Vallitalea guaymasensis: one gene and its partner. The main gene of each other region encodes a partner of the protein of the gene in region 2 in a complex. Links are inferred from orthologs where the notes say so. Each region holds a gene or a part of one and is shown on either strand. Other genes may lie near its edges. The genes, in order: ptsP and HYG85_RS08770.

The links.
Region 1: the proteins of HYG85_RS08770 (region 2) and ptsP are in contact, whole or in part, in an NMR structure (PDB 2MP0), measured with the Escherichia coli proteins. The link is inferred for Vallitalea guaymasensis from one-to-one orthologs.

Annotation. Positions count from the first base shown.
Region 1 is NZ_CP058561.1:5,161,748-5,169,007, forward strand. Bases 1,681-4,664 are described here. They hold ptsP (phosphoenolpyruvate--protein phosphotransferase), read left to right. Parts: upstream 1,681-2,306; coding sequence 2,307-4,022; downstream 4,023-4,664. Other genes in these bases: trhA (PAQR family membrane homeostasis protein TrhA), read right to left, coding at 1,681-1,913; HYG85_RS22320 (HPr family phosphocarrier protein), read left to right, coding at 4,049-4,318; HYG85_RS22325 (BglG family transcription antiterminator), read left to right, coding at 4,362-4,664. In the rest of the region: HYG85_RS22300 (SDR family NAD(P)-dependent oxidoreductase), read left to right, coding at 1-540; HYG85_RS22305 (thermonuclease family protein), read left to right, coding at 637-1,236; more of trhA, read right to left, coding at 1,257-1,680; more of HYG85_RS22325, read left to right, coding at 4,665-6,392; HYG85_RS22330 (PTS sugar transporter subunit IIB), read left to right, coding at 6,435-6,722; HYG85_RS22335 (PTS ascorbate transporter subunit IIC), read left to right, coding at 6,874-7,260. UniProt on the Escherichia coli protein: General (non sugar-specific) component of the phosphoenolpyruvate-dependent sugar phosphotransferase system (sugar PTS).
Region 2 is NZ_CP058561.1:1,942,756-1,949,863, forward strand. What follows is about bases 1,978-4,809. They hold HYG85_RS08770 (PTS sugar transporter subunit IIA), read right to left. Parts: upstream 3,719-4,809; coding sequence 3,236-3,718; downstream 1,978-3,235. Other genes in these bases: recD2 (SF1B family DNA helicase RecD2), read right to left, coding at 1,978-2,345; HYG85_RS08765 (HPr family phosphocarrier protein), read right to left, coding at 2,964-3,227; HYG85_RS08775 (PTS transporter subunit EIIC), read right to left, coding at 3,771-4,809. Also shown: HYG85_RS08755 (ComF family protein), read right to left, coding at 1-50; more of recD2, read right to left, coding at 99-1,977; more of HYG85_RS08775, read right to left, coding at 4,810-5,129; HYG85_RS08780 (PTS transporter subunit EIIC), read right to left, coding at 5,158-5,640; HYG85_RS08785 (PRD domain-containing protein), read right to left, coding at 5,835-6,677; ptsP (phosphoenolpyruvate--protein phosphotransferase), read right to left, coding at 6,693-7,108. UniProt on the Escherichia coli protein: The phosphoenolpyruvate-dependent sugar phosphotransferase system (sugar PTS), a major carbohydrate active transport system, catalyzes the phosphorylation of incoming sugar substrates concomitantly with their translocation across the cell membrane.

The DNA of each region.
Region 1 (7,260 bases), 3.2 Mb from region 2 along the record:
TTACAAGAAGAAAATCCTAATGTCAGGTTACTCATCAATAATGCTGGTCTTGGTAAAATTGGTAATTTTGAGGAAATTGATTTGAATGATAATATGAATATGATAGATGTTAATATAAAAGCTCTTACTTATATAACTCAGGAAACATTAAAGTATATGAAAAAATCTTCAAGGATTATTCAAATAGCTTCTTCTGCCGCTTTTTTACCTCAACCTAAGTTTGCGGTCTATGCAGCTACCAAATCTTATGTTCTCAGTTTCTCAAGAGCACTTGAAAGAGAGTTGAAAAGTAGAGGAATATATGTTACTGCAGTATGTCCAGGACCTGTTGAAACAGAATTTTTTAGGGTTGCATCAAATAACGAAAAGCCTAAATCATTTAAAAAGTTTTTCTTTGAACCAGCCCATTTGGTTGTAAGTAAAGCCCTATATGATTCCAGAAAAGGTAATTATATATCTATACAAGGAAAGAGCATGAAGGCTTTGCAAATATTATCTAAAGTTGTACCACATAGCTTGATATTAAAATTCATTAAATAATTATACTGCTTGTCTATATTACTATATCATTAATTGATTATTCTGGTATAATATTTATATATGATATTGACTGTACTATGGAAGTGATAAAAATATATGCGAAAGAAAAAAAAGAAAATTAAATTTAAGGGGATTGTAGCTTCTATTCTTGCACTGGCTTTCCTATTCTTTTTCCAAGTAGACGTTAATGACAAAAACGTCAATATGGCAAAAGATCTATTCCAGACTGTTAAAAGCTTGTTCTATAGCATTACCATTGACACTAATTATGAGGTTGGAGTAGTTAGTAGAGTAGTTGATGGAGATACTGTAGTTATTACAGTTGGTGGAGTAGATAAGAAAGTAAGGCTTGTAGGAGTCAATACTCCTGAATCTGTAGGACGTTATGCAAAAAATCCCCAACCCTATGGAAAAGAAGCAAGCAAGTTTACCAAAGAGAAACTAGATGGAAAACAAGTCTATCTAGAAAAAGATGTCAGTGATACTGATAAATATGGCAGATTATTACGGTACATATGGTTAGAAGAACCAGATAAAAGCAAGCTTGAAGATACAATGTTCAATGCTATATTATTAAAAGAAGGATATGCTAGTGTAATGACGTATCCACCTGATGTGAAATACTCAAAAACCTTTGTGAAGATTGAAGAGAAAGCAAGAAATAATAAAACTGGATTATGGAAATCTAAAAAATAAGCTAGCCCGATTAGGGCTAGCTATAAATTTGTTACCATAATATAATTGTACATCATTATAAAATGACAAACACTTCCACCTAACACAAATAGGTGAAATAATTCGTGAAAACCGAATTTCTTTGAATTGAAATTAGGCCATTTAAGTCCATATATAATACCTCCAATAGTGTATATGATTCCACCTATCAGTAACCACATGAATCCATTAGGAGGTAATGTTTCTTTTATTTGTCCCATGGCAAGAACTGCTGACCATCCCATAATTATATAAATAGCTGCTGAAAACCAGCTTGGTGAATTAATCCAAAATATTTTTAATAGAACACCGGCTACTGCAGTACACCAAACAATAGTAAGTAATGTAAATCCAAAACCATCTCTTAAAGGAACTAGACAAATAGGTGTATATGTTCCTGCAATCAATACAAAAATCATCATATGATCTATTCTTCTAAGAATAACACTTAATGACTTTGGCTTATCAATTATATGGTAAACAGTACTGGCTGTGTACAACAATACTAGGCTCACTCCAAATAGAGAAAAAGATAATGTATGCCATATAGTAGCCACATGACAAGATTTCCATACTAACAAGATGACACCTAGTAGAGAAACAACCGCTCCAATGAAATGTGTTAATGCGCTTATTGGGTCTTTTACTTTTAACTTCATAAAAAATCTTCCTTTCATCATAAAACATTGTAATTATATTAATAATAAGTATTGAGTAATATGTCAAAAATAGAGTATATAGTCTGTGTAATTATCTGTCTCAATAGATAGTTAACTTGGTCGGGTTATGTAGTATTAATAACTACATGTAACGATGTATATATGATAACATATGTATTGGCATAGTTCAAGACCGTTTTTAGTAATTTTTTCATATTAAATATCAGAAATAATTATTATTGTTAATATATCTAGATTGTTATGAAAAAAGGTTGGCATATTATATATAATTTTTTTGCAACTATTGGTGCAATCATTTGCACTTGTATAATTATTATAATGGTTCTATTATTATAATATAAAAATTGTTCAAATTAACGGGAGCGTGATTAAATGTTAAGCGGCATTGGTATATCACCAGGAATAGTATTAGCTAAGGCAAAAGTAAAAAAAGAACATAATATAGAAATCATTAGAGAAAGTATTAAGGATATTAATGCTGAGATAGATAGATTTCATGAAGCCATAGAATGCAGCAAAAAACAAATAAAAGAAGTACGTGATAAAACTTTAGCAGAAATAGGAGAAAAAGAAGCAAGGATATTTGATGCACATGAATTAATACTTGAAGATGTCACTTTCACAGATCAAGTCATTAATAAAATAAAAGATTGCTTAATTAATTCCGAGTCAGCCATAAAAGAAGTATCCAATAATTTTATTGCAATCTTCAATAATATGGATGATGCATATATGAAAGAAAAAGCATCTGATATAAAAGATGTATCCGAGAGAGTAATATACAATCTTCTTGGTATAGAACAATGTGATTTCAATTCCATGACAGAAGAAGTAATAGTTGTATCCAAGGATCTGACACCTTCAGATACAGCAAGTTTCAATAAAGACAAAGTTCTTGGTTTTATAACTGAATTTGGTGGAAAAACATCTCATACTGCTATTTTAGCAAGAACTCTTGAAATACCAGCTGTTACAGGAATAAATGATTTATTACAAAAAATAGAAGATGATGATTTCCTAATAATTGATGGGAATTCTGGACAGGTTATAGTCAATCCAGATAATGAAGTCATTAAAGAATATGAAAAGAAAAAAAGTGAGTATGAAAAACAATTACTAGTATATAAGAAGTATAAAGACAAGAAAACCATATCAAAAGATGGAATCAATGTTGAATTAGTAGCCAATATTGGTATGCCAAGTGATATAAAAGGTGTTTTGAATAATGGTGCAGAGGGTATTGGATTATTTAGAACAGAGTTCTTATTCATGGACAGGGATAGACTTCCAACTGAGGAAGAGCAATTTCAAGCATATAAAGAAGTTGTCCAAAAGATGGGGGATAAACCTGTTGTAATACGTACTATTGATATAGGCGGAGACAAGGAAGTTCCATATCTTTGTTTACCTGCAGAAATGAATCCTTTCCTTGGATATAGAGCTATAAGGATGTGTCTTGATAGACAAGATATGTTTAGAACACAACTAAGAGCATTATTAAGAGCAAGTAATTATGGAAATCTTAAGATAATGTTTCCTATGATATCCAATATAGATGAAATACAAGAAGCAAAAAAAATACTTGAGGAAATAAGAGTAGATTTAAGAAATAATGGAATACTATTTAACGAAAATATAGAAATAGGTATGATGATTGAAATACCTTCAGCAGCTATAATGTCAGATATTTTCGCAAAAGAAGTTGATTTTTTCAGTATAGGCAGTAATGACCTGATTCAATATACAGTTGCTGTTGATAGAGGTAACGATAAGATAGCAAGTCTATACGATGAATTCAACCCAGCTGTTTTAAGGTTAATTAATACAATAATAGAAAATGCTCATAATGAAGGAATATGGGTTGGTATGTGTGGTGAAGCTGCTTCCAATACAGAATTAATACCTATTCTCTTAGCTATGGGATTAGATGAATTCAGTATGAATGCAAGTTCCTTATTACAAGCAAGATACCTAATAAGTCAATTATCTGTAAATGATATAAAACAAGAACTGCCACAGATACTGCAGATGCAAAAAGGTAAACAAATACAAAAATATATTAGTAAAATTACCAATATTAGAAAATAATAAAAAGAGAGATATGGAGGATTATTATGACTAGTGTAACAGTTGAATTATTAAATGAGGCAGGGCTACATGCTAGACCAGCCGACACATTTATTAGAACAGCCCAAAAATTCAAGAGTGATATAAAAATTGTTAAAGATAGTATAAAGGTAGACGGTAAAAGTATTTTAGGCCTATTAACTCTTGGAGCAACCAAAGGTACAATGATTACTATTGAAGCTGAAGGGGAAGATGAAAAGGCTGCAATAGATAAACTAAGAGAATTAGTTGAGAACAAGTTTGGTGAAGATGAATAAGAAGGCAACTTTCAACTAACAAAGGATATACGAGGTATTAGCTATGTATTACTTAAATAAACGTCAAATTGAAATTATTACATATTTAATTAATAAAAATAAATATGTTTCTGTAAAAACAATCGCAGCTAAATTTGATGTTAGTATTAGAACTATAAGGTATGACCTTGAACTAATTGATGACTGGTTAAATGAAAACAAAGCAACTTTAGTAAAAATACCTAATAAAGGCATTGAACTAAAAGTAATAACTGATAAAACGCTTTTACTGGAAAAACTCAAATTCCTATCCATAGAAAATAGGGTATTATCTGAAAGAGAAAGAGTAAGATATATTGTTCTGGAGTTATTGATGTCAGAAAAAGAGCTTACCATAGAAGATATAAGCAGCCGTTTATATCTTAGTAAGAATACTGTTATTAAGATCTTGAAAGATGTTAAGAGATATCTAAAAGACAACAAACTGCAAACAGAAAAAGTTTATGGAAAAGGAATAAGAATCGTTGGTAATGAAGTTGACAAAAGAAGCCTTTTATTAGAATTATTCTCAGAGACACTAAGTATCAATAATATCATACTAACAGTAAAAAACAAATCCAACTATAAAGAATTAATTACTTTATGGGAAAACAATTACAGAATATTAAGCATTAATGAAGTAGAACAAATATTTGATATATTGAAGGATATAGAGGAAACCCATAGTTTTTACTTAACAGATATAGCACTTACCAGATTAGTTTTTTACCTTACAATATCAATTAATCGTATTAAAAATAACCACATAATCAAAAAACAAAGAAAACAAATTAGAGAACTGAGAGAATATAAAATAGCAAATATAATAGCTGATAGATTAAAGAAATATGATGTTGTATTTAATAAAGAAGAAATAGATGAAATAGCAGCTTATATAATAGAATCAAAATCTTATAATACTATAAATGATTTAAAAAGTATGAAATTCACACAAGTCTTCAATAAAGAAATAATTAATTGTACACAGCATATCATAAAATATTTTGAAAAAGAACTAAAAGTAGATTTTCATACTGATACACAATTGGTTAATGGTTTAGCTCTTCATTTGAAATCTGCGTTAAATAGAATCAAGAACAATAAGCAGATTGTTAATAAATACATTGATTCAATAAAAGAAAAATATCCTTTGGTTTTTCAGATTGCAAAAGAAAGTATTGGTTATCTGGAAAAAACTTATGAAATAAAGATTAATGATGAAGAGATTGGTTATATAACCCTTCATATAAGGTCAGCTTATGAAAGGTTATCCAACAAAGGATATTCAGCCTCGGCTCTTGTAATATGCACAGAGGGAGTATCAATACTTAGTATGCTCACTACAAAGCTTAAAAAAGTATTACCAGAACTAAATATCATAGAAACATGTTCAATCTATGACTATGAGAAATATAAGGATGAAATCGATGTTGTAATCACAACCAATGAATTCAAATTAAGTAATGTTGATGTAATCAAAGTAAGTCCTTTCTTGGAGAATGATGAAATATATGATGTAAGAAATTTCATTATAAGATTGAATAAATTCAAACAAATCTATAAGTATAGTATAAGTGACAGGGTATTAGGAGGTAAGATCGTCATGTTAAAAGATGTAATGAATGAAGAAGTCATTGAATTAGGAGTCAGTGTAGACAATTGGGAAGAAGCTATTATGAAAGCTGGAGAACCTCTTGTTAGACAAGGAAATGTAGAACAAGCCTATATTGATAATATGATTCAAGCAGTAAAAGATTTAGGACCATACATTGTAATAATGCCAGGTGTAGCATTTGCACATGCTAGACCAGATGAGAATGTAAAATCTACATGTATGAGTATGATAACTCTAGAAGAACCAGTTAATTTTGGTAGTGAACAAAATGATCCAGTAAGCATTGTATTTGCTTTTGCAGCACCTAATAGTAATGAGCATATGGTTGCATTACAAGATTTAGCTAGATTTCTATCTGTGGAAGAGAATATAGAATTATTGAAGAATGTCAATGATAAACAAACAATACTAGATAAATTACTTGATGAAGAAACAGTATAACATCCTATAAATTAAGTTATACTAAGCAAGGGGGTGAAATTAATGGCAAAAATCAAAGTTTTAGCAGTTTGTGGTTTTGGAGTTGGTACAAGTTTAATTCTTAAAATGAACATTGAAAAGGTTCTTAAGCAAAATGGAATTGACGCAGAGGTAACTAATGCTGATATTACTACTGCTACAGGAATCAATGCAGATGTAATTTTTACTTCAAAAGAGTTATATTCACAACTTCAAGGAAAATCAAAAGCACCACTTATTCAAATTGATAACTTTATGAATAATAAGGAGATCGAAGAAAAAGGAATGCCAGTAATCAAAGGACTCATGTAACCAGGTCCTATAAACCTATAGTTTAATTCTTTAACACAATGTTTAGGTATAGTCAAAATACGATGTTGTGTTAGAGGATTAAACAGGGTAATTACCAAGTAAGCAATATATCTCTAAAATAAAATAATAATAAAAGGAGGAGTTACATAATATGTCAGTTATTAATTATTTAACTTCAAACATTTTCAAGCAACCATCTTTGTTTTTAGGTGTAGTAGCATTAATTGGTTTATTACTTCAAAGGAAAAGTTTTGGTGAAGTAATAAAAGGAACATTTAAAACTATTATTGGAGTAATTATTTTATTCAAAGGGGTTAACATTATTGGGGATGCTGTTTCTCCACTTTCAGGAGCATTTTCCACATTATATGATTTACCTGCAAGCAATCAGTTTGATCCACAGGGTTGGCTTAATTTCCTAGGTGAGTATGGTTCAACAATAGGTTTAGTAATAGTACTTGCTTTTATAATTAACTTATTAGTAGCTAGAATCTCTCCTATAAAAAATATTTTCTTGACAGGTCATATATTCTTCTGG
Region 2 (7,108 bases):
TTTGGATAAATTATGCTAAGTAATTCATCTCCTAATTTATTAATTATCATAAAATTCAACCTGCCTATGATTAATTATAAAACTACCTATCTTATAATCTATACACCAACTTCATTCATGGTATCAAATATCTCTTGTATTCTTAATCTAAGTGTAGAATACCGTTCAATCTCTTTATCATTATCAATCATCTGATATATAGTAGTATCTAGTCCCACAATTACTACATACTTTTTAGCACGAGTAACCGCAGTATATAATAGATTCCTTATAAGAAGCATGGATGGTCCAGTCAAAAGAGGAATAACAACTACTGGATATTCACTTCCTTGTGATTTATGAATCGTAACTGCATAAGCCAATTCCAACTCTTCAAGATTAGCATATTCATATTCAACCACTTTATCATCTTCAAACTTCACCTTTAATTTATTGGTATATTGATTAATCTCTATTATAGTTCCAATGTCACCATTAAATACACCGACACCTTCATCAATAGTAAAGTTATACTCATTTTTTATCTGCCATGCTAAGTTATAATTGTTTTTTATCTGCATGACCTTATCGCCTTCCCTGAATAAAACATCACGGAAGACTTTCTCATTCTTATCTTTTTTAGGTGGATTCAAGGTTGCTTGTAATTCCTTGTTGAGATTAATAGTACCAAGAAGTCCTTTCCTCATAGGAGATAGTATCTGAATCCCATCAAAAGGTGAACAATTAGCAAATTTGGGTAATCTAGTCTTAGTCAGAGTTTTCATCTCATCCAAGATACTTCCTGCAGTAGCCCTTTTTATGTAGAAAAAATCACTCTTCTTATTGGCTAGATCAATATGTTCTCCTGAATTAATCTTATGTGCATTCATAATAATTGCACTTTCTCTAGCTTGACGAAATATCTTCTCTAATTTTACTACCTTAACTTTATTACTCTCTATAATATCTTTTAATACATTTCCTGGTCCTACCGATGGTAATTGGTCCTTATCACCAACAATGATAAGTCTAGTACCTGGAATAACCGCCTTCAATAAACTATTCATCAAAACAATATCAACCATAGACGCTTCATCAATAATCAAAGCATCACACTCTAAAGGATTATCCTCATGTTTCTCAAATTTATTATTATTATCTTCACTGTTCATAAAAGAAATTTCCAAAAGTCGATGTATAGTTTGCGCCTGCCTTCCTGTAGCTTCCGTCATTCTCTTGGCAGCCCTACCTGTAGGTGCAGCTAACATTACATCTAACCCTTGTCTTTCTAATAAATCTATTATGGAATTAATAGTTGTTGTCTTACCTGTTCCAGGACCTCCAGTCACAACTATAACCCCATTCTTAATTCCTTCTTTTATAGCTTGTCTTTGATAATCATCGAAAACAATATCTGAATTTTCTTCAATAACTTTAATCTCATTATCTACATTGCCAGGTAAATCATAATCAAATTGCGCTAGATCATATATCTTTCTAGCCACATTCAACTCCAAATGATAAAACATCATATTATAGGTAATAACTCTATCTTCAACTTCCTTACTGATGATTTGTTTATTGATCTGTAACTCAATTAAGGCATTCTCTATCAATTCATAAGGAACCAACAACATTTCTTCTGCCTTATCTATCAAATCATTCTTAGGTAGATAAGTATGTCCATTAAGAGAAGCTCTGCCCAGAATAAACATAATTCCAGCCTTGACCCTATGAACTGAATCTTTATCAATTCCCATCTTCATTGCTATTTCATCAGCCGTCTTAAAACCTATTCCTATTATATCTTCAGCAAGTTTGTAAGGATTGTTCCCAACAATGTCCATAGTACGTTCTTTGTACCTATTATATATCTTTATTGCATAGGTCAATGAAATACCATACTCTTGTAAAAATATTATTGTCTTTCTCATTTCTCTCTGCTCATAAAAAATATTAGCTACTTCGTTAGCTTTCTTCTCACTTATACCTTTTACCAAAGCAAGAGTCTCTGGTTCCTCTTCTATAATCCTAAAAGAATCATCACCAAACTTCTTAACAATCCTCTTGGCAAGAGCTGGTCCAATCCCCTTAATCGCTCCCGAAGACAGATACCTTAAAACAGAATGCCTATCCTGTGGTATAAAACTTTGATAGCTTTCTATCTGGAATTGCCTACCATAAGTATGATGAGAAACATATTCTCCAACCGCTCTAATCTGCTCTCCTTCAGATACCCCCAGCATTGTCCCAACACAGGTAATATCCTCTTCTTCCATACTAATCTCACACACACAATATCCATTATTCTCATTTCTATATATAATCTCTTCAATTATTCCTTCAATAACTTGCTGAGTTTCCATGAAATCACCTTTAATATTTGTATCGTCATTTAGATTATTTTATCATATATGTATAGCAAAGACAATTAATAGTGTTTCTGATTTTCTTTGATGAAGACAGTCAGAAAAAATGTTTTGTTCTAACTTGGTTTTTGCAAAATAGTATATGTATATGTTACGCCAGCAAAATTGCTCGTCCTGAGCTCAACAAATAACAATGGACATCGAGTCCCATTATTATTTCTGACAGTCCAGTAGGCTGTCAGATTAAAAGCTGGGTTCGGCGTCCTGCCTCACTACTCCACATATACATATACTATTTTGCTTGATATTACGAGGTATCTTCACAAAACCCTTTTTCTTCTATATTACCAAAAATCATGGCTATTACCACTCTTCACATTGGGTTATTCCTGTGAAGGCAAATACTATCTATATACAACTCTCTTAACCCTTGGTATCCCAAACTCAAGAGCCCCACACAAAAAAATTAACCATCTATAGTGATAAGAACGACTTTTACAGCTTGTTGCAACCTCTTAAATCAGATAAAGCAACAAATGTAACGAGAGTGATTATCACTATAGTTGGTTCCCATACAGTCACGTTGTCTCCCACAAAAAAAAAGAACCAGCATCTCTACCAGTCCTTTTCAAGAGAGTTCTCTATCAAATAAACTACTTTTTTCATGGCTTCCTCTTCATCATTTCCATCAATAACAATTTTAACTTTATCTCCTTCAGCCAACTCCAACATCATAACACTAATAACACTTTTACCATTCCCACTTCTATTACCCCTGACTATAGTGATATTAGCTTCAAATTTTGACGTCTGATTAACAAAATAAGCACATGGCCTCGCATGGAAATTATATCTAAGTACAGCTTCTTGTATAATCACATAAATCCCTACTTTAATTTGATTTTCATTATAACACCATCTTCAATAAACTCATCTACATTACAAAGAGAAAAGCCCTTAACCTTTTCCATATTGGTAATTATAATCGGCGTTATTACCGCCTTGCCCTTCTCTTTGATTAACTCTAAATCCATCTTTATTAACGGATCACCTTTCTTTACAACCTGTTCTTCCTCTATTAATCTCTCATAACCCTCACCTTTTAACTCCACAGTATCTATTCCCATATGTATAAGAATCTCCAAACCCTCTTCAGAACTAATTCCTATAGCATGATTTGTTGGGAAAATCTGAATTATCTTACCATCACAAGGTGCTTTTATAATACCATCCTCTGGTAAAACAGCAATACCATCTCCAATCATCCTAGAAGCAAAAACTTCATCTGGTACTTTATCAAGTTCTACGACTTTGCCTCTAGCTGGACTATATATTAGGGTCTCTTTTTGTTTCTTAAATAATTTAAACATCATTTCCTCCTAGGATTATTGTTATTATAACATAAAACTGATTAATGGGGTTCTATACAATCTTCTTCATTTCATCAACTACTAATTCCGCTTTTGGTCCTACAATAACCTGCATATTTTTATTATTAGGTCTAAGGACTCCTGAAGCTCCTAACTTCTTCAATTCATCATCATCAACTATTGATGAATCATTTAAAGTCAAACGAAGTCTTGTAATACAAGCATCTACTGCCTTGATATTTTGTTTACCACCAAGTGCCATTACAAACTCCGCTGCTATTCCTGCCATACCAAGATCTGAAATAAGAGCATCAATATTACCACCTTGTTCATCTAAACGACCTGGTGTAGGTAGATTAAGTTTTTTGATTGCGAATACGAAAACAAAATAATACACAACTCCAAAACATAACCCTATTGGTAGAAGCAATAACGGCTTGGTTGCTAATTTGAAGTACAGAGCATAATCTATGAAACCTGCCGAGAATATGAATCCATGCAGTATGCCCAGTATATTACATACAATTAATGATAAACCTGCTAGAACTGCATGTATAACGTAGAGTACTGGTGCTAAGAATATGAAACTGAATTCTAATGGTTCAGTTACACCTGTTAAAAATGATGTAAATGCAAGAGAGAATATCATTGAACCAACCAAAGCTTTATTTGCTTTTTTAGCACATGTATACATAGCAAGACCTGCCGCTGGAAGAGCAAACATCATTATAGGATAGAATCCAGCCATGTATATTCCAGCACTTGGGTCTCCAGCAAGATATCTAGCATAATCTCCTCTTACTATTTCACCTGCAGCATTAGTGAATTCACCAAAGTTCATCCAGAATATATTGTTGAGGATATGATGTAAGCCTGTAGGTATCAATAATCGGTTAAGGAAACCATATACCCCTGCTCCAACAGCTCCTGACTGAATAACAAAATTACCAAACATATCTAATCCTTTAGCAATAAATGGCCATACTACACAAAATAGTAATGACAAAGGAATAGAAGCTATAGATGTAACAAAAGGTACTACCGATTTTCCGAACTTGTTATCTTTTAATTTGTTATATATAAATGCAGTAACTCCACCTGTTACTATACCGCCCAATACACCGATATCAGTACCAGGAACTATTGCATTAATTCCAGCTATTACCATAAAATAAGCTATGGAGCCAGAAAAAGCAGCTATACTACTTTTATCTTTTGATAAGCCAATAGCTACACCTATGGCAAATAATAAAGCTAAATTACTAAACACAGCATCTCCAGCATTACTAATAAATGGAATGTTAAGAACATCTGGCTGACCAATACGTAATAGAATACCAGCTGCTGGTAATACTGCTATTGGAAGCATTAAAGCTGTACCTAATTTTTGTAACTTACTGAATACTTGCATTATGAATCCTCCTTATTTTAATATAATTTTAGAATAATCCTTTAAGTGGTACCCATGCATAACCAAATATAAGTGCTAATATTATACATGTGAACGCTGTTACAATTGGTACAAATCTTTTTCCTCCAAAGAAAGCCAACCATGTAGGTAATTGAGCATTTTTGTACTTGTTGTATAATAAACCAGCTACTATCCCTGCAATAATACCTGCTACTATCCCCATGTTACTGGCATCATTGATTGTCTGAACTCCTTTATTAAGTACAAAATACCCTAATACCGCTGATAACACAACTGTCCCATGATCATCAACAGCCAGTGCAATAGCTACTATGATGGCAACTATCATTGGTAAATGTGCAAATACTGTTTTTCCCATTTCTTCAAAAAAAGCGATGTTCAAAGCACCTGGTTGACCTATCAGCAATAAAATTCCGGCTACTAGCAGAACACCTACTGGAAGCAATAATGCACTTTTTTGTTTTTTTGTTGCCTCAGCCTTGTTACTCATAAAAAACTCCTCCTTTAATCTTTGTAATATAATATTAAGATTAATTCATAAAAAAGTAGTTTAGTATAGAATTTAGCTATCCTTACTTTTTATGGATTAATTAAAAAAGCATAAACTCACAGTTAGAACATGATATTGAATAAATACCATCTTCCATCCATAAGCTTATGCCTGCATTACCAGTAACACGCTCATCAATTTCTTAATCTTTCAATATGTAGTGCTAAAAATCCTTTCTCGTCTTTTGATACCTTTATCCCTTTCTCATTTTCAATTATAACAGCAACTTTTTCGGCTATTCTATAGGCTACATCAAGTTTGGTGACTATATCATCCAACAACGGGTTCACTATCTCTTTTTTCTTTTCCACACGAGTGATACTTTGTTTTAGATGGGTCACCAATCTAGTATACATAGTTAGATTCTTATCTATATCATATCCTATTTCATCTTCTATCAATTCAAGTATATTTTTTAATAATCTAGTGTCTTTGATAGTATTCTTAATATTTTTCCGTTGCCTTCCTGAATGTAGATGCAGTGCTATGTATCCTACTTCATCGTCAGGTATCATTACGCCTAGGCGCTTATATAATAATGATTTTCCTCTTAATGCTAGATTATATTCATCTTTGTACATTGTTTTTATTTCATCTAGGAATGGATTAGAAAAAACCATACCTTGTTTTAGTCGTTCCAGTGCAAATCCAACGTGATCTACAAGAGCTATATGAATATGTTCATCCAAATGCCCCATCTCTTTTTCTGCTAGAAGTATTATTTCTTCAACTACTCCTATTACTTTTCTATCTATTGCATTTACTAGCTGAATATATTCTTCCTTGAGCACTCCTTCTGAGTTACTATATTTCTTTTGTATTTTATTTTCGTATATTGTAGTAACTATATCAGCTTTTTTGCCAAAACCTATTCCTTTCCCTATAAGGATCATCTCTTGCTTATTACTAACTTTTTTGGCTAGAACAACATTATTATTTAGTACTTTAATGATATGATAAGCATTTTCCCCACTCAAAACTGCCTCCTCCAATCAGATTACACTTTTATTCTTTAGAAATTTTATCATCTCATCTCCACTTTTACATTTTATTGCTTCATTGATTAAAGTTTCATTCCTACTAATACTATTAATATGTTTACGGATACCGAGAACATTCCTAGGTATAACACTTAATTCATCAATTCCTAAACTTATCCATAATGGTAATAATAATTCTTCTGATGCTGTTTCACCGCATATTGAAACTTCAATACCTTCCCCATGAGCATTCTCAACAACCATTTTTATACTTTTTATAACCGCTGGATTATATGGAGAATATAAATAGCTGACTTTTGTATTCATTCTATCTACCGCACAAGTATACTGGGTTAAATCATTAGTTCCAATACTGAAAAAATCTACTTCTTTAGCAAATTCAGCAGAATTAAATACAGCTGCTGGGG